2 regions of the Pedococcus sp. P2_F6 genome follow, and region 1 is predicted to be linked to the other one. Evidence: predicted binding sites of a transcription regulator. Region 1 holds the regulator's gene; the other holds the start of a gene.
What was found. The regulator Rex, encoded in region 1, represses fermentation and respiration genes when NADH is low (regulators of the CRP and FNR family bind a similar motif). The targets are predictions, from matches to a motif close to CTTGTGAANNNNTTCACAAG.
Positions count from the first base shown of each region.

Region 2: edd (phosphogluconate dehydratase) is a predicted target of Rex. The motif match lies at 11,715-11,734, and genes of this name have one in related genera.

Region 1 is NZ_JBFUEZ010000002.1:349,959-364,895, reverse strand. Features, by position in the region: gene AC1DWP_RS07145 (M36 family metallopeptidase) at 1-2,057, opposite strand, end outside; gene AC1DWP_RS07140 (30S ribosomal protein bS22) at 2,320-2,418, shown strand; gene AC1DWP_RS07135 (NAD-dependent epimerase/dehydratase family protein) at 2,598-3,647, shown strand; gene AC1DWP_RS07130 (lysophospholipid acyltransferase family protein) at 3,647-5,038, shown strand; gene AC1DWP_RS07125 (DUF5667 domain-containing protein) at 5,093-6,280, opposite strand; gene AC1DWP_RS07120 (sigma-70 family RNA polymerase sigma factor) at 6,433-7,140, opposite strand; gene AC1DWP_RS07115 (glutaredoxin family protein) at 7,449-7,715, shown strand; gene AC1DWP_RS07110 (redox-sensing transcriptional repressor Rex) at 7,849-8,565, shown strand; gene AC1DWP_RS07105 (glutamyl-tRNA reductase) at 8,562-9,872, shown strand; gene hemC (hydroxymethylbilane synthase) at 9,869-10,960, shown strand; gene AC1DWP_RS07095 (bifunctional uroporphyrinogen-III C-methyltransferase/uroporphyrinogen-III synthase) at 10,957-12,597, shown strand; gene hemB (porphobilinogen synthase) at 12,607-13,602, shown strand; gene AC1DWP_RS07085 (YceI family protein) at 13,675-14,208, opposite strand; gene AC1DWP_RS07080 (MarR family winged helix-turn-helix transcriptional regulator) at 14,324-14,881, shown strand; gene hemL (glutamate-1-semialdehyde 2,1-aminomutase) at 14,927-14,937, shown strand, end outside.
Region 2 is NZ_JBFUEZ010000007.1:28,176-43,112, forward strand. Features, by position in the region: gene AC1DWP_RS17580 (DUF1028 domain-containing protein) at 1-419, opposite strand, end outside; gene AC1DWP_RS17585 (calcium:cation antiporter) at 514-1,626, shown strand; gene AC1DWP_RS17590 (O-acetyl-ADP-ribose deacetylase) at 1,671-2,231, shown strand; gene AC1DWP_RS17595 (DsbA family oxidoreductase) at 2,250-2,960, opposite strand; gene AC1DWP_RS17600 (C40 family peptidase) at 3,193-3,864, opposite strand; cyclic di-AMP (ydaO/yuaA leader) riboswitch at 3,927-4,128, opposite strand; gene AC1DWP_RS17605 (iron-dependent transcriptional repressor DtxR) at 4,375-5,073, opposite strand; gene AC1DWP_RS17610 (MFS transporter) at 5,100-6,404, opposite strand; gene AC1DWP_RS17615 (hypothetical protein) at 6,484-7,218, shown strand; gene AC1DWP_RS17620 (SDR family NAD(P)-dependent oxidoreductase) at 7,215-7,955, shown strand; gene AC1DWP_RS17625 (malonic semialdehyde reductase) at 8,076-8,717, shown strand; gene eda (bifunctional 4-hydroxy-2-oxoglutarate aldolase/2-dehydro-3-deoxy-phosphogluconate aldolase) at 9,034-9,756, opposite strand; gene edd (phosphogluconate dehydratase) at 9,753-11,651, opposite strand; gene AC1DWP_RS17640 (phosphate-starvation-inducible PsiE family protein) at 11,843-12,337, shown strand; gene pdxH (pyridoxamine 5'-phosphate oxidase) at 12,367-13,044, opposite strand; gene AC1DWP_RS17650 (hypothetical protein) at 13,138-13,539, shown strand; gene AC1DWP_RS17655 (oxygenase MpaB family protein) at 13,536-14,441, shown strand; gene AC1DWP_RS17660 (hypothetical protein) at 14,552-14,937, opposite strand, start outside.

The DNA.
Region 1 (14,937 bases):
TCGAAGGCGGGGGTGGGGTCGGTGTCGTCACCGGTGTTCGAGTGGGCACCGGCGCCCGCACCGCGCTTGGCGAAGACCGACCAGATGAGGTCGGTGTTGTCACCGTGGTAGCGGTCGAGGTCGGCGGAGAGGATGCCGTCACGGGCGTCGAGGAAGCTCGGGTCCGGTGCGGTCAGCGGCATTCCGTCGGTGACCAGGCGGGCGGCGACCTCGGCTCCCTGGGTGGCGCCGTAGCGAGCCACCAGGGCCTTGCGCAGGTCCCACAGGGTCGCGGTCCAGATCTCGCCGTCGGCGTGCACCTCCGGACCGGTCAGGTCGTAGCCGATGTCCCCGAACGTGGTCGGGTTCTGGTCGTAGTTCCAGTTGCGGATGCCCCGCGTGGGGTTGCCGGTGACGTAGTCGCCGACGATCGGCTGGGTGAGCAGCCCGGTCTTGAAGCCGTGGTTGAGGGCGTACCAGTCCGACCAGCCCTCACCCATCGACCCCGCCTGCTGCGAGCCGAGCGCGCTGCCGCCCGCGACGTAACGGGTCGAGAGGCCGTGGGTGTACTCGTGCTGGATCACGCTCATGTCGAACGAGCCGTCGCGGTAGGGCCCCTCGAAGGCGTCGTCGATGGGTTCCCACAGGAACATGCCGCTCCACGGGGGGATGCCGTCGTCGAGGGTGAGCATGTAGGCGTTGTCGCGGCCCGTGTAGGTCGGGTTGCCACCGGACGCGGCACCGGCCTGGACCAGCCCGCGGACCGGGTCACCGCCGTTGCCGCCGTTGCTCCCGTTGTCGAGCTGGAAGTTTCCGGCGGTCTCGGTGAACCCGAGGTCGTAGTACTCGTCGTGGATCCTGTTGTGCTGGAAGAACAAGTTGGTCGCAGCGGGGTTCAGGTCCTCGGCGTAGGACGGGGGGACCGTCTGCCCCTTGGTGGCCGCCCACTGGTTCGTGTAGGTGTAGCTGAAGTTCCCGGTCGGGGCGACCGGGCGCGGGGCGTTGTCCACCGGCCCGATGAAGTTGGACCAGTTGGCGTAGGTGTCGGCGTTGTTGCCGTAGGTCGTGACGCCGGTGCCGAGCAGCCCGGTCGGGTCGACCCAGCCCTTCGGCGACTGCGTCGTCGGCCCGAACGACTGCTGCCGTGGCTGGCCGCCCTTGGCCGCGCCCGGGTAGTTGTCGTAGACCGTTCCCTGCGGGTCGCCCTCGAAGTCGACGACGGAGGTCCGGTAGAGGGTGCGCCCGGTGGTGCCGTCGACGACGACCTCCCAGGCCTCCTGCGGGCTCTTGATGAAATACACCTTGTATGCCGCGACAGGGCCGGCCTTGGTCCCGAAGGTCACCTTCTTGACGTACGACGGTCCGCCGAAGGGTCCGGCCGCGTAGGTGGTGTAGCCGGCCTGGGTGCCGCTCGCCTTGGGGGCGTAGGACACGTCTGGTGCGAGGCCACCGGCAACCTTCAGCAGCGCGGCTGCCTCGCCGAGCGCCCAGCCGCCGGTGAGGTTCGCACCCGGGGTGGGGTCGCCGGCATACGAGAGGACTCTGCCGTCCTTGGTGACGGCGACGTTGAGCCGCCCTCCGCGCGCAGCAGCGACGCCGTCGGCGGTCTGGACGAAGTCCACGACGTGCGTGCCGGTGGTGGGCAGGGCGTGGTCGCGCACCACGGCGAGCGAGTCGACCTGGGCGGTCGTGAGCCCGAAGGCCGCGGCGTTGGTGCGCAGCCAGCCACGGGCGACGTCCACGGCGGTGCCGGTGGTCGCCGACGTGAGGTAACCGTCAGTGCGCACCGAGCGAAGCGTGCCGAACCGCTCGTCCCAGGTGGCACGAGTGCCGCTGCCGGCCTTGGCGAGCAGGGCGGACGCGGCGTTGCGGGCCGACGTCGTGGGCACGACGGCGTCCTTCACCGCCCGGGTGTCCAGGGTCCTGCCGAGCGCGTCGACGGTGTCGCCGAGCGCGGGGAGGACCGGTGCACCGGGAAGGGCGGCGGACGCGGTGGACAGGGGGAGGGCGGTGGCCGCCGCGGTCAGCAGGCACACCCCGATTCCCAGTGGTCTGACAGAGGGGTGCCTGCGGGACATGGTCGACGTCTCCTGCGCTCTGCGGGCCCTCGTTGGCCCGGGTGGCCTGACAACGAGGGCTCCCCACGAGTGGTTACTGGCTGGTCATGTCGGGCTGACGCCCTCGTGGTGGCGGATCCCCGCCACGTGCGCCTCGGGGGCCTTGCCTGGACGTGGGTTTGGGTTGCAGGGTCGCGGGCCGCTAGAGTGACGTCCACAGTTCGGCGTGGTGCGTTGGTTCGTTGCCCCGTCCGGCAACACCGACCACGATCAAGAGGACACCATGGGCTCTGTCATCAAGAAGCGCCGCAAGCGCATGGCGAAGAAGAAGCACCGCAAGCTCCTTCGCAAGACGCGCCACCAGCGTCGCAACAAGAAGTGATCGAGGGCCCCCGCTGAGCGGGGGCCTTTTGTCTTGAGCGGGGGTATGAGTGCGGCAGTCCGAAAGTGTGACGAGGCACGCGTCCACGGAAGGCGCACTCCCGTCGGCCGGGGCACGGCTCTCGGTAGGGTTGGCACGGGTCGCGAGCCTCGCGACCATCGGACCCCGCGGGAGGGATCGTGGCTGAGGTCGTCCTCGTGACGGGTGTCTCCCGCTACCTCGGCGGGCAGTTCGCCAGGGCCCTGACCCAGGACCCCACCGTCAAGCGCGTCATCGGCGTCGACGTCATCCCCCCGCCGGGGGACATCGGCCGGGCCGAGTTCGTCCGCGCTGACATCCGGAACCCGATGATCGGCAAGATCATCGCGCAGTCCGAGGTCGACACCGTCGTGCACATGAACGTCATCGCGACGCCGACCGGCGCCGGTGGCCGCACGTCGATGAAGGAGATCAACGTCATCGGCACGATGCAGCTCCTCGCTGCGTGCCAGAAGGCGTCCAGCATCAAGCGTCTCGTCGTGAAGTCGTCCGCGGCCATCTACGGTTCCAGCCCGCGCGACCCTGCGATGTTCACCGAGGACATGGGCCCGAAGTCGTTGCCCAGAGCGGGATTCGGCAAGGACTCGGTCGAGGTCGAGGGCTACGTCCGCGGCTTCTCGCGTCGCCGTCCCGACGTCGAGATCTCCATGCTGCGCTTCGCCAACATCATCGGTCGGGGCATCCGCACGTCCCTGACCGACTACTTCGCCCTGCCCGTCGTGCCGGTGCCCTTCGGCTACGACGCCCGCCTGCAGTTCGTGCACGAGAGCGACGCGATCGGCTCGCTGCTGCTCGCCACCACGGGCCCGAGCACGGGCATCACCAACATCGCCGGGGACGGGGTCATCACCGTGAGCCAGGCGGCGGGCATGGCCGGCCGGCCGATCATCCCCGTGCCGATGCCCGCTGCGGGCATCTTCGGAAACCTCGTGAAGCGGTCCGGGCTCGCCGACTTCAGCAGCGACCAGATCCAGTTCCTCGCCTTCGGTCGCGGGTTGGACACCCGACGGATGCGTGAGGTGCTGGGGTACGAGCCGGACTACACCACGCGGGCTGCCTTCGCCGACTATGCGCAGGGGGTCGGCTCGGCGATCCCGGGGGCCGGGATGTTCGGGTCGGCCGTCACCGGCGCCGCGGAGAGTGCCGCCGGCGCGATCAGCCACGTGTGGGCTGCAGGGAGGAACGACTGATGGCCTCGACGCCCAAGAAGCCGGCGAAACCCACCGCGCGCAAGGGCGCCCTCGCAGCGGGCGCCGCCAGGGCATCCGGGGAACGCGCCAAGCGCCGCAGCACGCCCCTGCTCGCGTCGACCACCCCGGCTGCCCCCGCAGCTGCCGCTCCCACGACAGCTCCCGCTCCCGCACGCGCATCTGCGTCGGCATCGGCCGCCTCGGCGACCACCCCCTCGACGGCCAGTGGCAAACATCGCCCGAGCCCGGTGGCCAAGGCGGTGCCAAGCCGCAAGGCGGTGTCCCGTTCCGGCGCCCGCACGACCCAGCCCAGCAAGGCCGCCAAGCCCGCCCGGCCACCTCGGGAGGTGACGGGTGCGGCCACGTCAGGAGAGCGGCATACCCCTGACGCCAAGGTGCGCACCCTCAAGGCGGTGACGGACGAGACCGTCGTGCCGGTTGACGTGCCGGAACCGGCGACCTCTCGCAGCATCGCGCCGGGAGTCGAGGAGCTGCTGACTGCGGGCATCGCTGCGGTCCGGGTTGCCTCGGAGGCGGCGGGGATCTCGTCGGACGACGTCGAGCGCCACATCGCCTCGTTGCTGTCGTTCGTGCGGCGTCGGGTGACGGGCGACTACACCGTCGACGAGTTCGGCTTCGACGAGGACTTCACCAGACACTTCTACCTGCCGATCCTGCGGCCGCTCTACCGGTCGTGGTTCCGCGTCGAGGTCCGCGGGATCGAGAACATCCCGACCGTTGGCGGCGGCCTGGTCGTCGCCAACCACTCCGGCACGGTCGCCATGGACTCGCTGATGACCCAGGTGGCCGTCCACGACGAGCACCCTGCGCACCGTCACCTGCGGATGCTGGGTGCCGACCTGGTCTTCCAGACCCCCGTCGTCGGCCAGGTCGCGCGCAAGTCGGGCTCGACGCTGGCCGCGAACCCCGACGCCGAGCGGCTGCTGTCGAGCGGCGAGCTGTGCGGGGTCTGGCCCGAGGGCTTCAAGGGAGTCGGCAAGCCGTTCAGCGAGCGCTACAAGCTGCAGCGGTTCGGGCGGGGCGGCTTCGTCTCCGCTGCGCTCAAGACGGGCGCGCCCATCATCCCGTGCTCGATCGTCGGCGCCGAGGAGATCTACCCGATCATCGGCAACATGAAGACCGTTGCGCGGCTGCTGGGGGCGCCCTACGCGCCGATCACGCCCACCTGGCCCTTGCTCGGCCCGCTCGGGCTGATCCCGTTGCCCAGCAAGTGGATCATCGAGTTCGGCGCACCCGTGGAGACCGCAGACCTGGGGCCGAACGCCGCCGACGACCCCATGCTCGTCTTCGACCTCACCGACCAGGTGCGCGAGACCATCCAGCAGACGCTCTACTCCCTGCTCATGCAGCGCCGTTCCGTCTTCTTCTGACGGGAGCTGGCCCCACGGGGCTGGATCAGGCAGCGTGACTGAGGGCAGCGTGACTCAGGGCAGCGTGACTGAGGGCAGCGTGACCGTGACGCCGGGCAGGGTGACCGGGCCGAGGGTGCTGCTCGGGACCGCGACACTGCCGCCTCCGGTGCCGAGCGACACCGAGGGGAGCGGCACGGTGGCGCTGGCGGAGGGCACTCCCGGCACCGAAGCACTGACGGTCGGCAGGCGCACGCTCGCGCCGCCCGTCGACAGGCTGGCGCTGCCGCCACCGCCTCCGACGACCGCTCCGGAGCCGCTCGAGCCGCCGGGCAGCACGCCGCCCGCCGGTGCCGTCACGGCGGTGCTGGGCACGGTGATGCCACCGGACGCGCCGCTGGTCGGTGACGCGGAGGGACCCGAGGTGGTCGTGGCGCCGGGCAGCGAACCCGGGCCGATCGTCGAGGCGAGGTCTGAGCTGCAGGAGCTGCCGCAGGCAGCGATCCGTCGCGAGGTGCTCTCCTGCGTGTCGCGCAGCAGGGCCTCGAGCCGCCCGAGCGTCAGCAGCGATGGGGCGGGCACCTCGGCCTTCAGGGCGTCGACCTGAGGGAGGGCCCGCTCCGTGAAGTCGCGCATGGCGAGCAGGGACTGGGGGTTGCCGGTCGCGGCATAGGAGGTGTCGAGCGCCTGCCGCCCCTTGCGCACGGTGTCGATGGCACCCTCGAGCGCGACGTCGACGTCCGTGGGGTCCTCGCGGTCGGCCTCGGCCAGCTGACGGGCATCGGAGATGTGTCCCTGGGCCTGGGACAGGTAGGTCTGGCCGCGGTCGAAGTCGTTGTCGGCGAGCCGGACGGCCACGCCGTCGAGCCAGCCCTTCACGGGGTACAGCGCGTCACCGGGCACCGCGCTGCGGGAGACCGCGCCCACGATGCCGCCGACGAGCAGCGCCGAGGCGGCGGCGCCGGCGACCAGGCGGGGCAGGCCACGACCCACCAGGACCACGACGGGGGTGTTGCGGGAGGCGGCACGACGGGCGGCCGCGGCCTTGGCGGCGACCGGGCTGGGCGCGGGCATCCGTGCGGCCTCGGCCATCAGCCGCTCGCGCAGCGTGGTGACGAAGGCGGTGTCCGGAGCCGGGATGGTCGGGACGAGGTCCACGAGGTGGCGGCTGGTCTCGACGAGCTCGACGAGGTGGGCATCGGTGATCCGCTCGCCTTCGAGGGCGCGCTGGAAACGGTCTGCCGAACGGTTCAGTACTGGCATGTCGGCTTCTCCCTCCCCAGCCCTGCGGTGTCCCCGGTCATGATGTCCCGGTCATGTGGTCGGTGAGCGTGTTGTCACCGAACGTGTGTCGTGCTGAGAACGAGGTGCGATGCCGGAAGTTACGCGTCGCCACGTAGCGAAACCTGCGGGTCTCAGATGTCGACATCGGCGAGCTCCCGGTGCAGGGCGCGCACGGCGCGCAGCTGGAGCTGCTTCACTGCGCCCTCGGACTTGCCGAGGACCTTGGCGGTCTCCGCGAGGGTCAGTCCCTGCAGGAACCGGAGCACCACGCACTCGGCCTGCTCGGGCTTGAGACCCTTGACGGCGGCGAGCAGGCGCTGGTCGCGCAGCCGGTCCAGCACCTCCTGGTCGGGGGCGTCCACGCGACGGTCGGCGTCGAGCATGTCGGCGGTGGTGACCTCCATGCGGAAGCGAGCCGACTTGGCGTTGTCGGTGATCAGGTTCCGCGCGATGGTGATGAACCAGGCCGCGATGTCGCGGCCCTGCCAGGAGAAGGAGTCCATCCGGCGCAGTGCACGCAGGAAGGTCTCCGAGGTGATGTCCTCGGCCAGCTGCTTGCCTCCCACCCGCACGTAGACATAGCGGTAGACGACGTCGACGTAGCGTTCGTAGAGCATCCCGAACGCCTCGGCGTCGCCACGCTGGGCCAGCTCGACCAGCGCGGAGATGCGTTCGAAGTCCTGGGGCGCCTCACCCGGCCCGAAGCCGGCGCGCGCAGCCGAACCGCCGCCTGAACCTTCGTGGCCACCTCCCGACAGGGTGCCGGCCGTGCCGGCCTCGCCGGCGAGGCTCAGCAGCACTCGCAGGGTGCCGAGGAAGTCCGCCGTGGCCGCTCCCATGCCGTGGTCGCCCACCGTGGCGTAACCGAAGGCCGGGCGGCTCGTTGCCCAGAGCGGACCCTGGTCTCCGGCCCAGTGGGCAGCACGAGGGACCGCGAGTCGTCTCGCGGCGCTGCGTGGTGCACGAATCCGGATCGGGGCCTCCTTGATCGGACAGTTTCCCCGATATCTGCCAGATTGTCAGGAGACCTGCGACACATCTCGGTATGCCGCGGTGTCCAGCGAGCCCCGTGGGGCGGGTGAGGCGCCCGCTACCGCGAGCGGCGGCGGGAAGCGGCCGTTGGGCCCACGCGGCATACGCTCGGGGTGTGTCCGCAACCCCCACGCCCGCCGAGGTGCGCATCACCCTGGTCAGCAAACCGGGGTGCCACCTGTGCGATGAGGCGCGGGCCGTCATCGAGCGCGTGGCCGCCGACCTCGGGGTGGGTTGGGTGGAGCTGTCGATCGAGGACGACCCGGCACTCAACGAGCAGTACTGGGAGCAGATCCCCGTCACCTTCGTGGACGGGGGCCAGCACGACTACTGGCGGGTCGACGAGACCCGGCTGAGGAGCGCGCTCACGAGCACGAAGTGACGTGGATCACGCGGGTCCTGAGACGGACGCTTGTGACTTTGTGCATCCGTTCACAAAAGCGTAATCTGGCCGGGCTCCCATCCGCTCCAGCCAGGCGCGGACTGCCCGTGATGAGAAGGAGCCGGAAGAGACTGTGTCTGCCGACCCGAGCGCCCGTCGGGGTATTCCCGACGCCACGGTCGCACGGCTACCCGAGTACCTCCGAGCCCTGACCGGCTTCGCGGAGCGCGGGATCACGTCGGTGTCCTCCGAGGAGCTGGCCTCCGCCGCGGGCGTCCGCAGTGCAAAACTCCGCAAGGACCTGTCCCACCTCGGGTCCTACGGCGTGCGCGGGGTCGGCTACGAGGTCGACCACCTCGCCTACCAGATCTCCCGCGAGCTCGGCCTCACCCAGGACTGGCCGGTCGCCATCATCGGGATGGGAAACCTGGGCCACGCGCTCGCGGCCTACAGCGGCTTCGCCACGCGCGGGTTCCGCGTCGTCGCCCTGCTCGACCAGGACTCCGCCCTGCTGGGGCAGGAGATAGCCGGGATCACCGTGCAGCCGATGGGCGCCCTCGCGTCGCTGGTGGCCGACCAGGGCCTGGCGATCGGCGTCATCGCGACGCCCGCCGCGTCGGCGCAGGACGTGGCGGACCAGCTCGTGGCAGTCGGGGTGCGCTCGATCCTCAACTTCGCCCCGTGCGTGCTCGTCGTGCCCGACGACGTCGACGTCCGCAAGGTCGACCTCTCGACCGAGCTGCAGATCCTCGCCTTCCACGAGCAGCGCAGGGCGCTGGCCGCCGAGGGCGCGCTCGACCAGGTCTCGGCCGGCTCGCTCGACCACGTGGCCCAGGCGGTCAGCCGATGAGCCTGGTCATCCTGGGCCTGTCCCACCACACCGCGCCGCTGCCCCTCCTCGAGGCGATGTCGCTCGACGCCGACCGCCGCCGCGCGCTCTCCGCCGGCCTCACCGGCCGCGAGAACCTCTCCGAGGCGATCGTCGTGTCCACGTGCAACCGCACCGAGGTCTATGCCGAGTCGATGACCTTCCACGGTGCGGTCACCGACATCTCGGACGCGCTCACCGAGGTCACCGGCGTGGGTCGCGACGAGCTGCGCGAGCACCTCTACGTGCACTACGAGGACCGCGCGATCGCGCACGCGTTCACGGTCGCCTGTGGCCTGGACTCGATGGCGGTCGGTGAGGCCCAGATCCTCGGCCAGATGCGCTCTGCCCTGCGCGAGTCGCAGAAGTACGGCCACGCCGGCCCCGCCCTCAACACCCTCTTCCAGCAGGCCCTGCGCGTCGGCAAGCGCGCCCACACCGAGACCGGGATCGACGCCGTGAGCGTCTCCCTCGTCGAGGCCGGCCTGGCCCGCGCGGAACGCGAGCTCGGGTCCCTGGCCGGGCTCAAGGTCCTCGTCGTGGGCGCCGGAGGCATGAGCTCGCTGGCCGCCACGACCGTCTCGCGCCGCGGCGCCGCTGGGCTCACGATCGTCAACCGGACGCTGGCCAAGGCGCTTCGGCTCGCCGAGCGCACCGGCGGCACGGCTCGCCCCCTCGACGACCTGGCGGCTGCCCTGGCCGGCGCCGACGTCGTCATCTCCTGCACCGGGTCGACCGGCGTGGTCGTCGACCTCGCCACCGCCGGCGATGCCCAGGTGGCCCGCGCCGGGCGCCCGCAGGCCTACGTCGACCTCGCCCTTCCCCACGACGTCGCCCCCGAGGTCGCCTCCCTGAGTGGGGTCACCCTCGCCGGGCTGGGTGCGCTGGGGGAGGAGCTCTCCGGAGGCCAGACCCCGCCCCAGGTGCGCGAGGTGGCGGACCTCGTCATCGGTGAGGTCGCGGCATACCTCACCTCGCGGGCGGCGGAGACCGTCGCACCGACCGTGGCGGCGCTGCGGTCGCACGCCGCCGACGTCGTCGCGGGCGAGCTCAACCGGCTCGACCAGCGGCTCCCCGACCTCGACGACGTCGCCCGGGCAGAGGTCCAGCTCGCCGTCCACCGCATCGTCGAGAAGCTGCTGCACACCCCGACGGTCCGCATGAAGGAACGCGCCGTGGGCGGTGAGGGCGCCGACTACGCGCAGGCCCTGCGTGAGCTGTTCGACCTGCGTCCCGGCGAGGCCGTCATCGCGTCCGTGCCCCCGCCAGAGCGTGGAGGTATGCCGTGAGCGCACCTGCCGCCGCACCCCTCGCCCTGCGTCTGGGCACCCGACGCAGCCCCCTGGCCACGACCCAGTCCACCGGGGTGGCCGACCTGCTGCGCGCCCGGGGTCATGCGGTCGAGCTCGTGGAGATCGTCACCGAGGGAGACACGTCGACCGCCTCGCTCGCCTCGATCGGCGGGACCGGGGTGTTCGCGGCCGCCCTTCGCCGCGCCCTGCTCGCGGGTGAGGTCGACCTCGCTGTGCACTCGCTCAAGGACCTGCCGACCACGCCCGAGCCCGGTCTGGTCGTGGCAGCCCTCCCGGTCCGTGAGGACCCGCGCGACGTGCTGGTCTCCTCGGGCGGTCGCACCCTCGGTGAGCTCGGCGAGGGCGCGGTCGTCGGCACCGGCTCGCCGCGGCGCGTGGCCCAGCTCGCGGCCCTCGGGCTCGGGCTGTCGTTCAAGGACATCCGCGGCAACGTCGACACCCGCATCGGGCTGGTCAGGGACGGCGCCCTCGACGCCGTCGTGCTGGCTCGCGCGGGTCTGGCCAGGCTCGGGCGGCTCGATGAGGTCGCCGAGGCGATCGACCCCCTCCAGATGCTGCCCGCCCCCGGCCAGGGTGCACTCGCCGTGGAGTGCCGGGCCGACGACGACATCACCCGCGCCGCGCTGGAGGTCCTCGACGACCCCGACACCCGCGCGTGCGTGACGGCCGAGCGTGCTGTCCTCGCGGCCCTCGAGGCCGGCTGCTCGGCACCGGTCGGAGCGCTGGCCGAGATCGTCGAGGGTGAGGACGGGCTCGAGCTGTCCCTGCGTGCCTTCGTCGGTGCCGTCGACGGGTCGTTCGACCTGCGCCGGTCCCTCGTGGGCGGCGTCGACGACGGCGAGGCCCTCGGCCGCCGGCTCGCCGCCGTGCTGCTCGAGGACGGCGCCGACCTGTTGCAGGGACCCGAGGACCGCCCCCCTGCCCGACCGGTGCCGCCCGGCACGGGTCCCTCGAGCGCCGTCACCGACGGACTGACACCAGACCCAGCCGAGGCGAACGGACCAGCTCCGCTCGCCGCCCCCGACCGCCACCCAGAACACGACAGCACGGAGCGTGCACTGTGAGCCCCACGCGCTCGACCCAGCCCACCACCCACCAGACCCCTCGTCAGAGCCGGGTCCCGGGACGCGTCGCCTTCGTCGGCGCCGGCCCCGGCGACTCCGGACTCATGACCGTGCGGTCCCTGGAGTTCCTCGCCGCAGCCGACGTGGTCGTCATCGACCAGGTGGCTCGTGAGGACGTCGTTGCCCGCTACTGCCGTGCGGACGTCGAGATCATCGACGCCGGCCACGGCGAGCACGGGCAGCCACTGACCCACGCCATGAGGGCCAAGCTCGTCGTCAAGGCCGCCAAGTCCGCCACCGGCGGCTTGGTCGTCCGGCTCATGGACGGCGACCCGGGCACCTTCAACGGCCTCGCGGAGGAAGCCCTCGCCTGCCAGAAGGCCGGCATCGGCTTCGACATCGTCCCCGGGGTCAGCGCGGTCTCGGCCGTCCCGGCCTACGCGGGCATCCCGCTGACGTCGAGCAGCTCGCCGGCCGTGCACGTGATCTCCGCCAACGACCGGCACGTCGACTGGTCGGCCTCGGTGGCCGACTCGGTCACCGTGGTCCTGCTCGGCCAGCCCGAGGACCTCGGTGTCGCGCTGGGCAAGCTGCTGGGGGCGGGTCGGTCAGCCGACAGCCCGGTAGCCCTCACCGAGCGCGGCACGACGATCCGTCAGGCCACCCGCGTCACGACCCTGGGTGAGGTCGCCAAGGTCATGAAGACCCTGGAGTTCCCCGCCCTCGCGGTGGTCGGCACGACCGTGGCTCTCCGCGAGAACCTGTCCTGGTTCGAGACCAAGCCGCTGTTCGGCTGGAACGTCCTGGTGCCCCGCACCAAGGAGCAGTCCGGCTCGACCATCGCCCGGCTCGAGTCCTTCGGTGCGACCGCCGAGGTCGTCCCCACGATCTCGGTCGAGCCGCCGCGCACGCCCCAGCAGATGGAGCGTGCGGTCAAGGGCCTGGTCACCGGTCGCTACGAGTGGATCGGGTTCACCTCGGTCAACGCCGTGAAGGCCGTGCGGGAGAAGTTCGAGGAGTTCGGGCTCGACGCACGGGCCTTCGCCGGGCTCAAGATCGCTGCGGTCGGTGGCGTGACCGCCGCGGCGCTGCGCGAGTGGGGCATCGTGCCCGACCTCGTGCCGTCCGGCGAGATGTCCGCCAACGGGCTGCTCGAGGAGTGGCCGCCGTTCGACGAGGTGCTCGACCCCATCAACCGGGTCTTCCTCCCGCGCGCCGACATCGCCACCGACACCCTCGTCGCAGGCCTCCAGGAGATGGGCTGGGAGGTGGACGACGTCACGGCATACCGCACGGTGCGCGCCGCTCCGCCGGCCGCCCACATCCGTGAGGCCATCAAGGGCGGGCAGTTCGACGCAGCGGTGTTCACGTCGTCCTCGACGGTGCGCAACCTGGTCGGCATCGCCGGCAAGCCGCACCCGTCAACGGTCATCGCGTGCATCGGTCCGGCCACGGCCAAGACGGCCGAGGAGCACGGCTTGCGGGTCGACGTCCTCGCGCCCGAGGCGTCGTCCGACTCGCTCGTCGACGCGCTGGCCGACTACGGCCTGGGGCTGGCAACCGCTGCCGCGGAGGCGGGCGAGCCCGTGGTGCGTCCCAGCGCCAAGAAGTCGGCGTCACGCCGCCGGGCGAAGTAGCCGTCCCGCATGACTGACCACTCGCAGCCGGTGGGGCCGGTGATCCGGCCCCGTCGGCTGCGGCAGTCGGTGGCCATGCGCCGGCTCGTCGCCGAGACGAGGCTGGACCCGGCCGAGCTGGTGCTGCCCGTGTTCGTGCGCGAGGGCATCGACGAGCCGCAGCCGATCTCGGCGATGCCGGGCGTCGTCCAGCACACGCTGGACTCGCTGGTGGTCGCCGCACGTGAGGCGGCGGACGCGGGGCTGGGCGGGCTCATGCTCTTCGGCGTGCCGACGGCCAAGGACGCCGTGGGTTCCGGCGCCGACGACCCGGACGGCATCCTCAACGTGGCGCTCCGAGCCGTCGCCGACGCCGTCGGTGACCGGCTCGTCGTGATGGCCGACCTGTGCCTCGACGAGTTCACCGACCACGGCCACTGCGGGGTCCTGTCCGAGGACGGACGGGTCGACAACGACGCCACGCTCGAGCGGTATGCCGCGATGGGCCTCGCGCAGGCCCGCGCCGGCGCCCACGTGCTCGGGCTCTCGGGGATGATGGACGGCCAGGTCGCCCACGTCCGTGCGGCGCTCGATGCCGAGGGCTACACCGACACCGTTCTCCTGGCGTATGCCGTGAAGTACACCTCGGCTCTGTACGGCCCGTTCCGCGAGGCCGTGCAGTCCTCGCTCGAGGGTGACCGGGCGACCTACCAGCAGGACCCGGCCAACGCGACCGAGGCCCTGCGCGAGCTCGAGCTCGACATCGTCGAGGGCGCCGACATCGTCATGGTGAAGCCGGCCGGGCCGCACCTCGACATCGTGGCAGCCGCTGCGGCGGTGTCGACCGTGCCGGTGGCGGCCTACCAGATCTCGGGGGAGTACTCGATGATCCAGGCGGCCGCGGCCAACGGCTGGATCGACCGCGACCGGGCGATGATGGAGTCGCTGCTGACCATCCGGCGCGCCGGGGCCCAGGTCATCCTCACCTACTTCGCGGTCGACGCCGCCCGCCTCCTGCGCCCCTGAGGGGCCCGGACATGACGAACGGGCCGGTTCCCCCGAACCGGCCCGTCGTCAGTCTGTGTGTGAAGCGCTGGGTCAGGCAGCCTTGGTGAGCTGGATGTCCAGGTTGAGCTTGACCTTCTCGGAGACGAGCACGCCGCCACCCTCGAGGGCGACGTTCCAGCCGAGGTCCCAGTCCTTGCGGTTGATGTCGGCGCTGGCCTCGAAGCCGGCCTTCTCGTTGCCCCACGGGTCGGTGGCCAGACCGGTGAACTCCAGGTCGAAGGTGACCGGCTTGGTGACGCCCTTGATGGTCAGGTCGCCGGTGAGCGAGTCGGGGGTGACCTCGGTCGAGGTGAAGCTCATGGTGGGGTTGGCCTCGGCGTCGAAGAAGTCGCCGGACTTGAGGTGGGTGTCGCGGTCGGCGGAGCCGGTGTCGACGGAGGCGATCTGGGCCACGGCGGTCACCTGCGAGTCGGTGATGTCGTCGCCGACCTTGACGGTGCCCTCGAACTCCTTGAACTGGCCGCGGACCTTCGTGACCATGAGGTGACGGGCGACGAAGCCGATCTCGCTGTGCGAGGCGTCGACGGTCCAGGTGCCGGCGGGGAGGTCGTTGATGCTTGCCATGGGGGTCTCCTGTGGTGGGGGGTGCGACCGGGCAGTTCCCGAGCGCTTCATCTCTTCGAACATAGCAGACCTCATTTATATTTCAACTATCGCTTGGGATGCCATACTCACGCTCATGAGCACTCCCACCGGTGAGCCGCAGTGGCTCAGCGACGACGAACAGCGGGCTTGGCGTGCCTACCTGCGGGGGAGCCGCCTGATCGAGGAGGCCCTCGACCAGGACCTCCAGTCGCACGGCGTCCAGCTGACGGAGTACGAGATCATCTCGATGCTCTCCGAGAGCCCCGGCCGGCGACTGCGCATGTCGAGCCTGGCCGACCTCGTCGTGCAGTCGCGCAGCCGCCTGACGCACACGGCCTCGCGCCTCGAGAAGCGTGGCTGGGTGGTGCGAGAGTCCTGCCTCGACGACAGGCGCGGGGTGGAGCTGGTGCTCACGGACGCAGGGTGGCAGGCCGTCCAGGACATGGCGCGAGTGCACGTCGCAAGCGTCAGGCGCTCGGTCATCGACCCTGTCCCGGCGCCGCTGTTCAAGGCCCTGGGCGAGGCGATGGACGCGATCCGGACGGCTCTGGCGCCGGGCGGCGACGAGGGTGACCACCCCGCGGTGGCCCGCGAAGCCGTGGCGCACGAGGTCCACACCCAGGCGGAGGCCCGCCGGGTGGGCAGCGCCTGACCCCCAGGGGCGCAAGCGCTCAGGTACGGCTGGGACACTGGCACCATGACGGCATA
Region 2 (14,937 bases), on a different contig from region 1:
GAGGCGCCGGCGGATCCGAGCCACGCGGCTTCCATCGCCGCCACGACGTCGGGACCGGTGAGGATGTTGCCCTGGATGGCATAGCCGCCGCTGCTCTCGCGACCACTGACGCCGCCCGCCCAGTTCATGCACGAGTCACCCGTCCACGTCGCCTGCGTGTCGACACCCACGACCCCGAGCTGGCGGTGGGCGCGGTCCGCATCGGAGGAGGTGCATGCAACGACCGCCTCGTCGGCGGACGCCCCGTCGGCGAGGGCGTCCAACGCCACGGCCCGGTAACCCACCCTGGCCATCGCCTGCGTGGCCACGGCTCCGACGCCCAGGCGGGCCTGCGGGACGACTGCCCCGACGAAGGGGAACTTGCTCGCGACGGCCACGCCGAAGCCCTCACCCACCTGGCCGACGATCGAGAAGGTCATGGGTCGACCGTAGCGACAGCGACTCGGCGATCGGGAGTCGGCGATTGGGAGTCGGCGATTGGGAGTCGGCGCCGCTCACCTGTGAGAATGGGGCATGGCCGCGAAAACGACCAGGACCGAATCACTGAGCAGTTTTCTGACCTGGACCACCCTCGCGCCGCTGACAGCCATCCTCGCCCTCGTGCTCACGTGGGGCCGACACCTCGGCACACTGCCCGTGCTGGTCGTCGCAGTGGCCCTCGCCGCCGCCGTCCTGGCAGCGGTTCACCACGCAGAGGTGGTCGCCCACCGCGTCGGCGAACCGTTCGGCTCGCTCGTCCTGGCCGTGGCCGTCACGATCATCGAGGTGGCGCTGATCGTCACGCTGATGATCAGTGGCGGCAAGGACACCGAGTCACTCGCCCGCGACACCGTCTTCGCCGCGGTCATGATCACGTGCAACGGCATCGTCGGGCTGTCGCTGTTCCTCGGTGCGGTGAAGTACCGGCTCATCTCGTTCAACGCCGAGGGCACGGGGGCGGCCCTGGCCACCGTGACCACGCTGGCCGTGATGACGATGGTGGTGCCGACGTTCACGACGAGCGCGCCAGGTCCGGAGTTCTCCAGCTCTCAGCTCGCCTTCGCTGCGGTGATCTCGCTCGCGCTCTACGGGATGTTCGTGTCGACGCAGACGAGACGGCACCGCGACTTCTTCCTGCCGGTGGCCCACGACGGCAAGCCGCTCGAGGACGAGCACGCCGACCCGCCCAGCGACCGCGAGACCCTGCAGAGTCTCGGGCTGCTGCTGGTGTCGCTGGTCGCGGTCGTCGGTCTGGCCAAGGTCGAGTCCCCGGCCATCGAGTCGGCCGTGGCGGCGGCAGGCTTCCCGCAGTCGTTCGTCGGCGTCGTCATCGCACTGCTGGTGCTGCTGCCCGAAACCCTCGCCGCCGCCCGCGCCGCCCGCGGCAACCGCATCCAGACCAGCCTCAACCTCGCGCTCGGATCGGCCATGGCCAGCATCGGGCTGACCATCCCGGCCATCGCGATCGCCTCGATCTGGCTCGACGGTCCGCTGGTCCTGGGCCTCGGCCCGACCCAGATGGTGCTGCTGGCCCTGACCGTGGTCGTGAGTGTGCTCACCGTGGTCCCCGGTCGCGCGACGCGGCTGCAAGGTGGGGTCCACCTCGTGCTGCTCGCCGCGTTCGTCTTCCTCGCGGTCAACCCCTAGGCGCACTCTGCCGTCAGGCCGGCGGCGCGGCATACCGTGGGTGGGTGGTCACCATCGAAGCCGTCCTGGGCGACATCACGACCGAGCGGGTCGACGCCATCGTCAACGCCGCGAACTCGATGCTGCTCGGCGGGGGTGGGGTGGACGGCGCGATCCACGCGGCGGCGGGGCCACGACTGCTCGAAGCATGTCGGCGGGTGCGCAACACCACCCACCGGGGCGGGCTCGACGTGGGGGACGCCGTGGCGACGACCGCGGGCGACCTGCCCGCCCGATGGGTGATCCACACCGTCGGCCCGAACCGGCATCGCGGGCAGACCGACCCGGCGCTGCTGGCATCCTGCTTCAGCCGCAGCCTCGAGGTCGCCCGTGAGGTGGGTGCCCGCAGCATCGCGTTCCCGGCGGTCAGCGCGGGTGTCTACGGCTGGGACCCGGTGGAGGTGGCGCGGATCGCGGTCGACGTCGTGCGCGCGAGCCTCCAGGGCGAGCGGGACGAGCCACCGGAAGGTCACCAGCGCGGGGACGACCAGCCGATCGAGCTCGTGCGGTTCGTGCTGTTCAGCCGCGCGACGCTGGCCTCCTTCGAGGCAGCCCTCGCCGACTGAGCGGGACCGCCCGCCTCGTCAGGCCCCGGCGCTCATCGCCTCGTGGTCGCCGTTGAGAGCGGCTTCGATCAGCTGGCCGATGACTTCGGGCGAGTGGGCGCCGGAGAGGGCCACCCGCCGGTTGGCCATGAAGAACGGCACCCCGGAGACACCGATGTCGGTGGCAGCCTCTTCGTCGGCGCGCACGTGGTCGGCGAACTCGTCGCTGGCGAGCACCGCCGACACGCGGCGCCCGTCGAGCCCTGCCTCGGCGCCGAGGCGCTGCAGGGTCTCGATGTCGTCGATCAGCTTGCCCTCGGTGAAGTGGGCGCTGTAGAAGCGTTCGAGCACCGCAGCCTGCAGCGCCGGGCCACCCTGGGCCAGGCCGAGCGCGATCAGGCGGTGCGCGTCGAACGAGTTCGCTCGCAGCTGCTTGTCGACGACGATCTCCACCCCGTCGGGACGTCCCATCACGGCAGGTCGCTCGGCGATCTCACGAGCCCCTGCCAGGTCGGTGCCGTACCGCTGCGCCAACCACGCGAGGACCGTCTCCCCCTTGCCGTGCGCGACGTGGTGGTCGAGCTCGAAGGCGTGGTAGGTCACGGTGACCTCGGCCGGGTGCGCACTCTCGGCGATCGCCATCTCCAGCCGTCGCTTGCCGATGTAGCACCACGGGCAGACCACGTCCGCCCAGACATCGATCTCCACGGCGTGGGGGTGGAGGGCGTCAGTGGGGTGTGCGTCGTTCATCCGTCCATCCTCACACGACCGCGCAACCCGAGGTATGCCGCACGGACGGCCCCGTGCGGAGTGACCCCGCGGCATACCTCGAACTGGGCGGGACTGGGCGGGACGGGGCGGGACTGGGTGGGACGGGGTGGCGACTGGGGGGACTGGGTCGGGACGAAACGCCGCAGGCCCCCACCCGCCGAAGCGGGAGGGGGCCTGCGGACCGTGGCTTGGCGCTGTGGCCAACCTCAGGTCAGGGGCGACCGTAGGTGACGTTCGAGGACCAGATGGAACGCAGCGCGACGGCCTGGCCGCTGCGCGGGGAGTCCCACATCATGCCGTTCCCGGCGTAGATGCCCACGTGGTAGGCGGGGCTGCCGAAGAACACGAGGTCACCCGGCTGCGGGTTCGACACGCGGGTGGTGGCTGCGCGCTGGGCGTCGGCGGTGCGCGGCAGGCTGATGCCGACCTTGCCGAAGACGTACTGCGTGAAGCCGGAGCAGTCGAAGCCGGTCGACGGGCTGGTGCCGCCGTAGGAGTACATCAGGCCTTCGTACTGGGCCGCGATGCCGAGCACGCCACCGGCAGCCGGCTTCAGGCTGGTGAAGTCCTTGCGGGCCGTCGAGCGGCTCGCGGTGCGGTCGCTCGTGCGGGCCGCGACGGGCACGACGACGGGCTTTGGCTTGGGCTTGGCGGTCGCCTTGAAGCCGATGACACCGAAGGTGTTGGTCGCCGTCGGGGCTGCGGTCTCGGGCGCCTGCACCGCGACGGGCGCGCTGACAGTGGCGCTCTTGGCCACCGAGGAGGGGCTGGCCGAGGCGGCAGACGCGGGAAGGGCGAACGAGGCGACGAGACCACCGGAAGCGGCGATGACCGCAGAGGTCTTGACTGCGGGCTGCGCGGCGCTGGCCACGATGTCCGACAACTCGGAAACGGGATTGAAGCGACCCGGCGCGCGGTGGCGGCCAGAACTGTGTGAAGCCACGATGGATGAACCTCCGGCGCCTACGAGGTGAGCTGTCGGGTTCGGGTGGAGGTAGATCACCCGGCCTCCACGGTTGTCGCCCGACCTTGCGGGCGCGTGCGTGGAGACTTAACCCCAAGGACCATCTCGTGAAGAGAAGGCCCAAAGTTGGGTCCCCCGCTCCTGCCAAGCGGTTTGTACTGATGACTCGGGCGTGGTGACAGGACTAGGCGTTCCACATCGAGCCGGTCCACCCAGGGGGCGAGTGAACCGCAGCCACCGTACACAAGCCGCCTGGGAATGTCACATTGAGGTCACGGCAGCCCCAAGAAAGTCCAAGCCCACGTCTGGTCCGCCTGCGCCCTCGTGCTCAGGAAGCGCGGAACTGACCAAAGACCGGACCCGCCGAAGCGCTCAGATGAGCGCGCCTGTCGAACCTGCGCCCCGTCAGGCGCCTCGCAGGCCCCTTGGTCAGACCAAGGCGCCGAACACGTGCTGGGCCACCTCGTCGGGCAGCGAGACACCGGTGGACTCCGGCGCGCCCTCGCGGACCGCCACCACGCGGCCGTCGGCGCGGTGCACCCGCACGCGCTCGCCGGGCAGCAGGCGCGCGACGGTGAGCAGGCTCAGCGCCTCGTGGTCGACCTGGACCGGCTCGCCGATGCGGCGCACGAGCACCGTCTCGGGAGAGTCGCCGGCCAGCTCGGTCAGGGTGCGCAGCCCGAAGCGGAAGTCCTCGGTCGGCTCTTCCTCGCCCAGCTCGTCGAGGCCCGGGATGGGGTTGCCGTACGGCGAGTCGTGGTGGTCCTTGAGCATCGCGAGGATCTTGCGCTCGACCCGCTCGGACATCACGTGCTCCCAGCGGCAGGCCTCGTCGTGGACGTACTCCCACTCCAGGCCGATGACGTCGACCAGGAGGCGCTCGGCCAGCCGGTGCTTGCGCATGACCCGGGTGGCGAGCAACCGGCCGTGGTCGGACAGCTCGAGGTGGCGGTCGCCGGCGAGGCTGAGCAGGCCGTCGCGCTCCATCCGCGCGACGGTCTGGGAGACGGTCGGCCCGGAGTGCCCGAGACGCTCGGCGATGCGAGCGCGCAGGGGCGTGATGCCCTCTTCCTCGAGCTCGAAGATCGTCTTGAGGTACATCTCGGTGGTGTCGATCAGGTCGGTCACAGGCCTAAGCCTCTCACCTGCGGCCGTCAGCGGGATGCGCCGCCGCGCACCGGGTCGTAGCGGGGCACCCAGTAGCCCAGCCAGCCGGTCCCGACCAGCGCCAGCCCACCGAGGGTGACACAGGCCGCTGCCAGTCCTGCCTGTGCCGTGACGAGGCTGATCAGCGCCGGCGACCCGCTCATGCCCAGGACGGACACGAAGCGCCAGCCACCCAGGAACTGCGACCGCCCGACCTCCGGCGCGCTGTCGGCGCCGAGGGTCATCACGATGCCCGATCCCATGCCGTTGCCCACGGCGGCGACGAGGGCGACCGCCGTGACGGCGAGCGCGCTGTGCGTCAGGGGCAGGGCGATCATCCCGATCCCGAGCAGCACGACGCACGGTACGGCCACCCAGATCCGGCCGAACCGGTCCATCACCGACCCTGCCGGGTAGAACAGCAGCATCTCGACGCCGGCGACGATGCCGAAGATGACGGCCGTGGTGCTGGCGGACAGGCCGACGTGCGCAGCCCAGAGCGGGAGCAGGACGAGCCGGGCCGAGCGTGCGGCGCCGATGACCATGACTCCCAGGCCGATGGTCAGGTAGACCCTGCGGTGGCCCCAGAGCACCGCGGCGGTGCCGGTGGGGGTTCCGCCGGTGGGAGTTCCGTCTGCGGACGCTCGGTCGCGCAGCTCCCTGGCCTGCGCCTCGTGCGCCGCCGTGAGGTCCGGACCCAGCCACACCAGCGCCGCCGCGCCGAGGCCGGCCGCCACCGCGACCGCGAACCCGGCGCGCGGCCCCCACAGGTGGATGATCGGCGCCCCGATGAACGGCCCGATGAACATCCCGATCCGGTTCACCCCGCCGAGGGTCGACAGGGCTCGCGCGCGCATGGAGACCGGTACCGCGTCGATGAGGTAGGCCTGCCGTGCGACCAGGAACACGGACGACGTGAAGCCCATCGCGAACACCGTCACCATGAGCACGCCGAGCGACGGGGCGGTCAGTGCCACGAAGGCCGCGACCGCGTCCACCGCGCTCGCCCACAGCAGCGCCCGTCGCTCCCCGACCCGGTGGACCAGCGCTCCGGCTGGCACCGCGAAGAAGAGCTCGGCGACGAGGGCCAGCCCGGCCGTGAGGGCGGCGATCGCCGGGGTCGCCCCGAGGTCGAGAGCACTCAGCGTGACCACTGGCACGACCGCGCCGCTGCCGATCGCCACGATGATGGTGGGACCGTAGGCCGGCACCGCGATCGCGCGCAGGCTGAAGGGGGTCTCGGTGTCGAGCGCGGGTCGAGGCTTGGGTGGCTTGGGTGGCCTGGGTGGCTTGGGTGGCTTGGGTGCGGACATCCCGGCCATTCTGACGCGCTCCGGCGACGGACGCCCCTGACTTCTGACGCCCAGGGACCCCACGAGTAGGTTCGGGCCCATGAGCTTCGTCGTGCCCGCCCGCTTCTGCGGCCCACCCGAGTCGGGCAACGGAGGCTGGGTCAGCGGGCACGCGGCTGCCCTGCTCCAGCCCGGCCCCGACGAAGCCGTCACCGTGCGCCTGCGCACCCCTCCCCCGCTCGATCGGGAGCTGACGGTGCAGACGAGTTCAGCGCGGGGCCACCGCACCCTCGAGGTCCACGACGGCGAGCACCCCGTCGCGGAGGCGACGACGACCGCGAGACTGGACGCGGGCGGCATACCGGCTGCTGTGTCGTTCGCCGAGGCCACGACGGCGGGCGAGGGCTATGAAGGCCTGGCCGCCCACCCCTTCCCCACCTGCTTCTCGTGCGGCACTGGTCGCGCGGCCGGCGACGGCCTACGGCTCCAGCCCGGTCGGGTCGCGGGCGGCGACGGTGAGTATGCCGCCGCCTGGCGCCCCGGCGCGGACGTCGACCTCGAGACGGTGTGGGCGGCGCTGGACTGCCCCGGCGGCTGGGCCTCGGGGATCGCCGGCCGACCGATGGTGCTCGGCACGATGACCGCCCAGGTGTCGACCCTGCCGATCCCCGGCGACGAGTACGTGGTCATGGCGTGGCAGCGCGGCGGCGAGGGCCGCAAGTACCTGAGCGGGACTGCCCTGTATGCCGCGGACGGAAGCCTGCTCGCGCAGGCCGAGGCGACCTGGATCGCCGTCGACCCCACAGCAGTTCGACCCGCCGGAGGTGCGGCATGAGCAAGCTCGCAGTCGTGACCGGGGCCAGCAGCGGCATCGGTGAGGCGACCGCTCGGCAGCTGGCGGCGGACGGGTTCGAGGTGGTGTGCGCGGCCCGTCGTCGCGACCGGATCGAGGCGCTGGCGTCCGAGATCGGCGGCCGCGCGGTGGTCTGCGACGTGACGTCGGCCGACGACGTGGCGCGGCTGGCGGCGGAGGTCGGCGACCGCCTGGACGTGCTGGTCAACAACGCGGGTGGCGCGCTCGGGCTCGCCCCGGCCGCCGACACCGAGGTCGCCGACTGGCGCGGGATGTTCGAGTCCAACGTGATCGGCACCCTGCAGGTCACCCAGGCGCTGCTGCCGGCCCTGATCGCCTCGGGAGCCGGGACCATCGTCAACGTCGGGTCGATCGCCGGACACGTGGCGTACGAGGGCGGTTCGGGTTACGTGGCCGCCAAGCACGCGGTCGCGGCCCTGACCCAGACGCTGCGGCTCGAGCTGGTCGACCAGCCGGTCCGGGTCGAGGAGATCGCACCCGGGATGGTGCGCACGGAGGAGTTCGCCCTGACCCGGTTCGGCGGGGACCAGGCGCGGGCCGACGCGGTCTATGCGGGGGTGTCGGAGCCCCTGGTGGCCCAGGACATCGCCGAGGCGATCGGCTGGATGGTCGGGCGCCCGGCCCACGTGAACATCGACCTGCTCGTCATCAAGCCCCGCATCCAGGCCGCTCCGCACAAGGTGCACCGTGACGCCTGACCCGCGGGATGACGGGCGCCGAGCGGGCCGCTTCCTGCTGCCTGCTTACTGCTTTCCTGCTGCCTGACCTGCGCTTTCATGGTTGAGGAATGCAACCATGAAATTGAGTGTTCAACGACCATGACCCAGACCCATGACTCCCTGACCGAGCTCGAGGCCCAGTTCGTCGACCACCTCGAGCTCTCCCCCGAGGCTCAGGACCTGCTGTTCCGCGATGCCCGCACCGCCAACGCCTTCACCGACGAGCCCGTGACCGAGGACCAGGTGCGCGCCATCTACGACCTCGTGAAGTGGGCTCCCACCTCGATGAACAACCAGCCGCTGCGGATCGTCCTCGTGCGGACCCCCGAGGCGCGCGGCCGGCTGGTCGAGCTGATGGGCGGCAACAACAAGGCGAAGACGTCGACCGCTCCCCTGGTCGCCGTGCTGGCCGCCGACACCGACTTCCACGACGAGCTCGGCAAGGTCTTCCCCCACTTCGAGGGTGCTCGCGACCTGTTCGCGGGCAACGACGAGATGCGTGAGGGTTCGGCCACCCTCAACGCCACCCTGCAGGTCGCCTACTTCATCCTGGGCGTCCGTGCGGCCGGCCTGGCTGCCGGCCCGATGACCGGGTTCGATGCCGACGGCGTGGACCGCGAGTTCTTCCCCGACGGCGCCCACCGCACGATCGCCGTGGTCAACATCGGTCGCCCCGCCGAGGGCGCCTGGATGGACCGGCTGCCGCGCCTCGACTACGACGAGGTCGTGACCTCCGTCTGACCCGCGCGCATTTCCCTTCCTAAAAACCGTTGCACCAGCCGACCTTCCCGAATTAGCGTCGAGCTACACGGAAGGGAGGTGGTCCAAGAAGTGATTTCAATTTGGACGCGTGAGGTGACTGCGCGCTAGCGCACCTCGACTGCTCGAGGTCCGCCATCCGGCGCAATCCCCAGCAGTTCACCGCAGCCCGTGGGCCGTGCAGGTCGTCCCCTGCGCACGCCGAGCCGATCGTTGTCGGCACGGCAAGGCCCACGGGCTGTTCCATGCCCGGCCGCTGGCAACGAGTCGCCCCCTCCTGCGACTCGATGCCCGCGCCTCAGGGCTGGCGGAGAGCCGCGGCCTCGGCGGCGAGGGCCTCGATGCGGTCCCAGTCCCCTTGTGCCACAGCTTCCTTCGGCGTCAGCCAGGACCCGCCGACGCAGCCGACGTTCGGCAGCGCCAGCCACGCGGCCGCCGTCTCGGGCGTGATCCCACCCGTCGGGCAGAACCGCAGGTGCGGACACGGCCCGCTCATGGCAGACAGATAGGGGCGCCCGCCGCTCGCCTCGGCCGGGAAGAACTTCATCGCCTCGAGCCCGGCCTCGGCCAGGACGAGCATCTCCGTCAGGGTGCCGGCACCCGCCAGCAGCGGCAGGCCGCTGGCCAGCGCGGCGTCGAGCAGGCGCGGCGGCGATCCCGGGGTGACGAGGAACTGCGCCCCGGCGTCCTTGACCTGCTGCACCTGCTCGGGCGTGACCACCGTGCCCGCGCCGACGACCATGCCCTCGACCTGCGAGGCCACCGCCTCGATCGCGCCGAGGCCGGCTTCACTCCGCAGCGTGATCTCGATGACGGGTATGCCTCCGCGCACCAGCGCGCGCGCCAGCGGCACCGCCTGCTCGACGGAGTCCACGACGACCACCGGGATGACCGGGGAGAGGTCGAGGATGTCCGCCTCGCTGTTCAGCACCGGCGTGGTCGGGGTGGCCGGCGCGCGCGCCGCGTCCCTCGTGGTCGCGGCCGCCGGGCTCGCGCCGGTCAGGGTGTTGGCGGTGGTCATCGGTTCTCCTCGTGGCTGACGAACGGGGCATTGTCGCTTCGGTCCCAGACGTGCCCGAGGCTGCCGAACACGTGGGCTCCCTCGTCGGCGCGGCCGACGGCGGCCCGCATGGACGCGAACAGCTCGCGCCCGGTGCCGACCCCCTCCGCGCTGACCCGCGGGGACGGGACCCGGGCGGCGAACTCGTCCTCGTCGACGAGGACGTCCAACCGGCCGGTGAGCGAGTCGACCCTGATGACGTCGCCGTCCTGGATCTTCGAGATCGGCCCGGCGTGCACCGACTCGGGGGTCACGTGGATGGCCGCGGGAATCGCGCCCGACGCCCCGCTCATGCGGCCGTCGGTGACCAGGGCCACGGCATACCCACGCTTTTGGAGGACTCCGAGCGAAGGGGTCAGGGCGTGCAGCTCGGGCATGCCGTTGGCACTGGGGCCCTGCTCGCGGATCACGACGATGACGTCGCGGTCGAGCTCGCGCCGGGAGAAGGCCTGGAGGAAGCCGACCTGGTCGGTGAAGACGCGCGCCGGCGCCTCGATGACCCGGTGCTCCTCCGCCACGGCCGACACCTTGATGACCGCGTGGCCCAGGCTGCCTCCGAGGACACGGAGCCCGCCGTCGACCGTGAACGGGTCGTTGGCCGGGCGCAGTACGTCCCGGTCGCCGGATTCCGTTGCCGCGTCGACGAACCCGAGCTGACCACCGATCAACACCGGCCGCTGGGTGTAGCGCCGCAGCCCGGGCCCTGCCACGGTGAGCACGTCCTCGTGGAGCAGGCCGTGGTCGAGCAGGGTGCCCACGAGGAACGGCGTGCCGCCGGCTGCATGGAAGTGATTCACGTCGGCGGGCCCGTTGGGGTAGATCCGGGCGATGGACGGAACCGCAGCCGACAGGTCGTCGAAGTCCTCCCACGTCAGGTCGATCCCCGCAGCGGCTGCCATCGAGATGAGGTGCATGGTGTGGTTGGTCGAGCCGCCGGTCGCCAGGAGGGCGACGACCCCGTTGACGACCGTCTTCTCGTCCACGACCTGGCCGATGCCGTACGGCGCGTCGGAGGAGGCGATCTCGGCGACCCGGGCCGTCGTCGCCGCGGTGAGCGCCTCGCGCAACGGGTCGTCGGGGTGGACGAACGCCGCCCCGGGCAGGTGCAGGCCCATGACGTCCATGAGCATCTGGTTGGAGTTCGCGGTGCCGTAGAAGGTGCAGGTGCCCGGCGAGTGGTACGACGCCACCTCGCTCGCGAGCAGCTCGTCGCGGCCGACCTCGCCGGCGGCGAAGGCCTTGCGGGTCTCGGACTTGTCCGCGTTGGAGCGGCCCGACGCCATCGGTCCGGCCGGCACGAGGGCGGTCGGCAGGTGCCCGAACGACAGGGCGCCGGCCACGAGCCCGGGGACGATCTTGTCGCAGACGCCCAGCATGAGGACGCCGTCGAACACGTCGTGGCTGAGCGCGATGGCGGCCGACATCGCGATGACGTCGCGGCTGAAGAGGCTGAGCTCCATGCCCGCGCGGCCCTGGGTGATGCCGTCACACATCGCGGGCACCCCGCCGGCGACGCGGGCCACGGCCCCGACCTCGCGGGCGGTCTGCTTCATGGCGGCGGGGTAGTGCTCGAACGGCGCGTGCGCCGAGAGCATGTCGTTGTAGGACGTGATGATGCCGAGGCTGACGCCCGTGTCGGCAGCCATGGTGGTCCGGTCGCTGCCGCCGCACGCGGCGACCGCGTGGGCGAGGTTGGAGCAACCGAGGTCGGTGCGTGCCGGGCGCAGGCTCAGCTCGGACGCGGCCCGGGAGAGGCGTTGCAGGTATGCCGTGCGGCTGGCACGGCTGCGGTCGGTCACCCGGGCGGTGACGTCGGCGACGACGGGGTGGATCGCGGGGTGGCTGGCGGGCGCCATGAGGCTCCTGAGGGGATTCGGCGGTCGGGGATGGGACCGCGCGAACGGCATCTTTGGCGCGCGCGTGTGATTCAGTTCACAAGTGTGACGGCGACCCGGGATCCGGCAATGGCCATCCCGGCATACGGACCGGTAGCCCCGCGAGTGACGGACGAGTGACGGATCAGCGCAGGTCGGTCAGGATGTCGGTCATGACGGACTTGATCGAACGGACCATCGAGCGGGTCGAGAACGTCATCTACCTCGCCGTGGCTGTGGTCCTGTTCGCCATCGCCGCCGTCGTGATCGGCAAGACCGTGCTGACCTTCGGGGACCTCGGCAGCGGCGGGGTCGTGGAAGTGGCCGCCGACATCCTCGACCTGCTGCTCCTCGTCTTCATCGTCGTCGAGCTGCTCTTCGCCGTGCGAACCACGCTGTCCCGGCGCGAGCTCGTGGCCGAGCCCTTCCTCCTCGTGGGGATCATCGCCTCCATCAAGGAGATCGTGGTGCTGTCGGTCAAGGCGCCGGACCTGCTGGGCAAGCCCGAGTTCGCCGACACGCTGCGGCTCATGGGGCTGCTGACGGGCACGATCATCCTGCTGGCCCTGGCGTCGTTCCTGTTGCGGCGCAAGGAGCGAGAGCCCAGCGAGGGCGCCAACTCCGGCCACGGCGACACCGAGGTGCAGACCGAGGCCCACCCGACCTGACCGCCTCAACCCCCGGAGTTCGGCGGACGTCAGGGCTGGCGGCGGGACAGTGCCCACGCGGCGGCGTCGTCCAGCGAACCCTGCGCCACCCTGCTGAAGACGAGCCGGTCGTGCAGCCGGTTGCGCCGGCCACCCCAGAACTCGACCTCGTCGCAGAGCACGCGGTAGCCGCCCCAGAAGTCGGGCACGGGCACGTCGTCCGCGTTCCCTCGGTCGGGGAACTGCGCGGCATACCTGTCGTAGGCCTGCTCGAGGCCGGCGCGACCCTCGATCGGCTGGGACTGTCGCGAGGCCCACGCGGAGATGCGGGAGGCCCACGGCCGTGACCCGAAGTAGCCGGCAACCTCGTCGCGGGAGACCTGCTCGGCCACGCCTCGGAACCGGATCGCCCGGAACATCGCCGGCCAGGTCAGCGCCGCGGCGATCCCGCCGGTGGCGGCGATCTCGAGTCCCTTGGTGGACTCGGTGCCGGTGACGAACCCCGGGCCGCGCTCGTCGAAGAACCGCATCAACACGGTCCGCACGTTGGGGCGTCCCTCGGCGTCGACGGTGGCGACCGAGAGGGCGTACGGCTCGGGAACGTCGGCCTGGACCTGCGAGCGCGCCACCGCGTCGTCGACCCAGCGCGTGGCCTGCTGCCACGGCGTGGGCGCGATGTCGGCCTCGGAGATTCCGTCGCCGCTGTAGTCGGTGCGAGCAGTGTCCATGGGAACAGTGTCCACGCGCCGTACGTCTCCCATGACACGGGACCAGGGGCCCGAGATTAGGGTGAAGGCCGGACCAGACGTCAGGGAGGCAGCATGCCCAGCAAAGGCAAGGCCGTCGGCAACCTCGTGAAGTGGGGCGTGAAGTACGGCCCCCACGTGGTCGTGCTGGCCCAGCAGGCCAAGGAGCCGGCGATGAAAGCCGCTCAGACGGCACTGGACCGGCAACGGGCCAGGCGCCGGGCGATCGAGCACGCGACGACGGTGCGTGAGGGCACCGTGCTCAAGACGTTCGACCCGCGAGCGGACCACAGCGAACCGGTGTGGGTGGTCTTCTCGGCCGACGACCCCATCGCTGCCCACCCCACCTCCACCACCCCGCTGGCCGAGCTGATCGCCAACAGCGACCTGTCCAAGCGCGTCCGCCCGGCGGACCTCCCCACCCCGGCCGCACGCCTCAAGCAGCTCCCCCGCCGCCGGAACGGACGATCGCGATGACGCTGCTGGCGCCGATGGCCGACGGGGCTCGGCGCCAGCTCGCCCACGCGCTGCGCTCCAGGGTCGCCGGCAGTGACGCCCAGGCCAAGGCCGAGCGCATCTGGGGAGCCGAGGGACCGCGCTGGTTCACGCCGGAGGACCCGATCTGGCGGGTGCACGCCGACGCCGCGATGTTCCCCGGCGGCATCCGGGCGCTCCTGCTGCAGTCGCTGCACCCGCTCGCCATGGCGGGCGTCGCCGGGCACTCGGGCTACAAGGGCGACCCGTGGGGGCGGCTGCAGCGGACCAGCGAGTTCCTGGCCACGACGACCTTCGGCACCATCGACCACGCAGAGGAACAGATCGCCCGGGTCCGGTCGATCCACGACCGGGTGCGCGGCAAGGCGGCCGACGGTCGCCCCTACTCGGCCGGCGACCCGCACCTGCTGAAGTGGGTGCACGCGACCGAGGCCGACAGCTTCCTCACCGCCTACCAGCGCTACGCCGTGTCGCCGCTGAGCGCTGCCGAGGCCGACCTCTACGTGCAGCAGGGCGGCATCGTCGCCAGCGCGCTCGGGGTGGTCGACCCGCCGACGACCGTGGCTGGGCTGCGCGCGACCATCGAGGGCTACCGACCCGAGCTCGAGTCGACAGCCGCGGCTCGTGAGGCGGCGCGGTTCCTGCTCGTCCACCCACCGTTGCCCCTGGCCGCCAAGCCCGGGTATGCCGCGTTGGCAGCGGGCGCCGTGGCGATGCTCCCGCGGTGGGCCAGGCAGCCGCTGCGGCTGCCGTGGCTGCCTGTGACCGAGCGGCTGGTCGGGCGCCCCCTCGGTGGGGTGGCGACGTCGACGGTGCGCTGGGCGATGGCGGACGCGACCGACGAACGCCGCCGCGCCGCCTTGCGCCGGGGCAGCTCCGTCTGACGGACGGGTTCCGCCGGCTGGCGCTGGCCGGAACAAGCGGTGTGCCGCGCGGCTGAGCCAGCCACGCGGCATACCTGCTGTTGGTGCTCCGTTGGTCGGTTTGCTCTGGTTCAGGCGAGCCGGCTGCGCTGGAGCAGTCGCAGTCCCACGAGGGCGAACGGCGAGAACCCGACGAGCACACAGGCTGCGGCGACGAGCGGGCTCGTTGCGCCGAAGACCGTCAGCCCCGCGACACCGGTGACGATCAGCCCCAGGGTCCACCAGCCAAGGACCCCCGCACGGGCCAGGCCCGCCAGCAGGAGCAGCGGCCCGACCAGGCTGAGCGGCTCGGTGCCGTCCCAGAAGGGCAGCAGCGACCCGGTCTTGAAGCCGCGGAACACCTCGACAGCCTGCTCGGAGCTGAGGTGCGTGCCGGCGGAGGCGTTCCACCAGTCGCTGAGGACCATCCCCGATACGTTCGCGAACCCGATGGCGGTGGCGAGGGCTCCCGCGACAG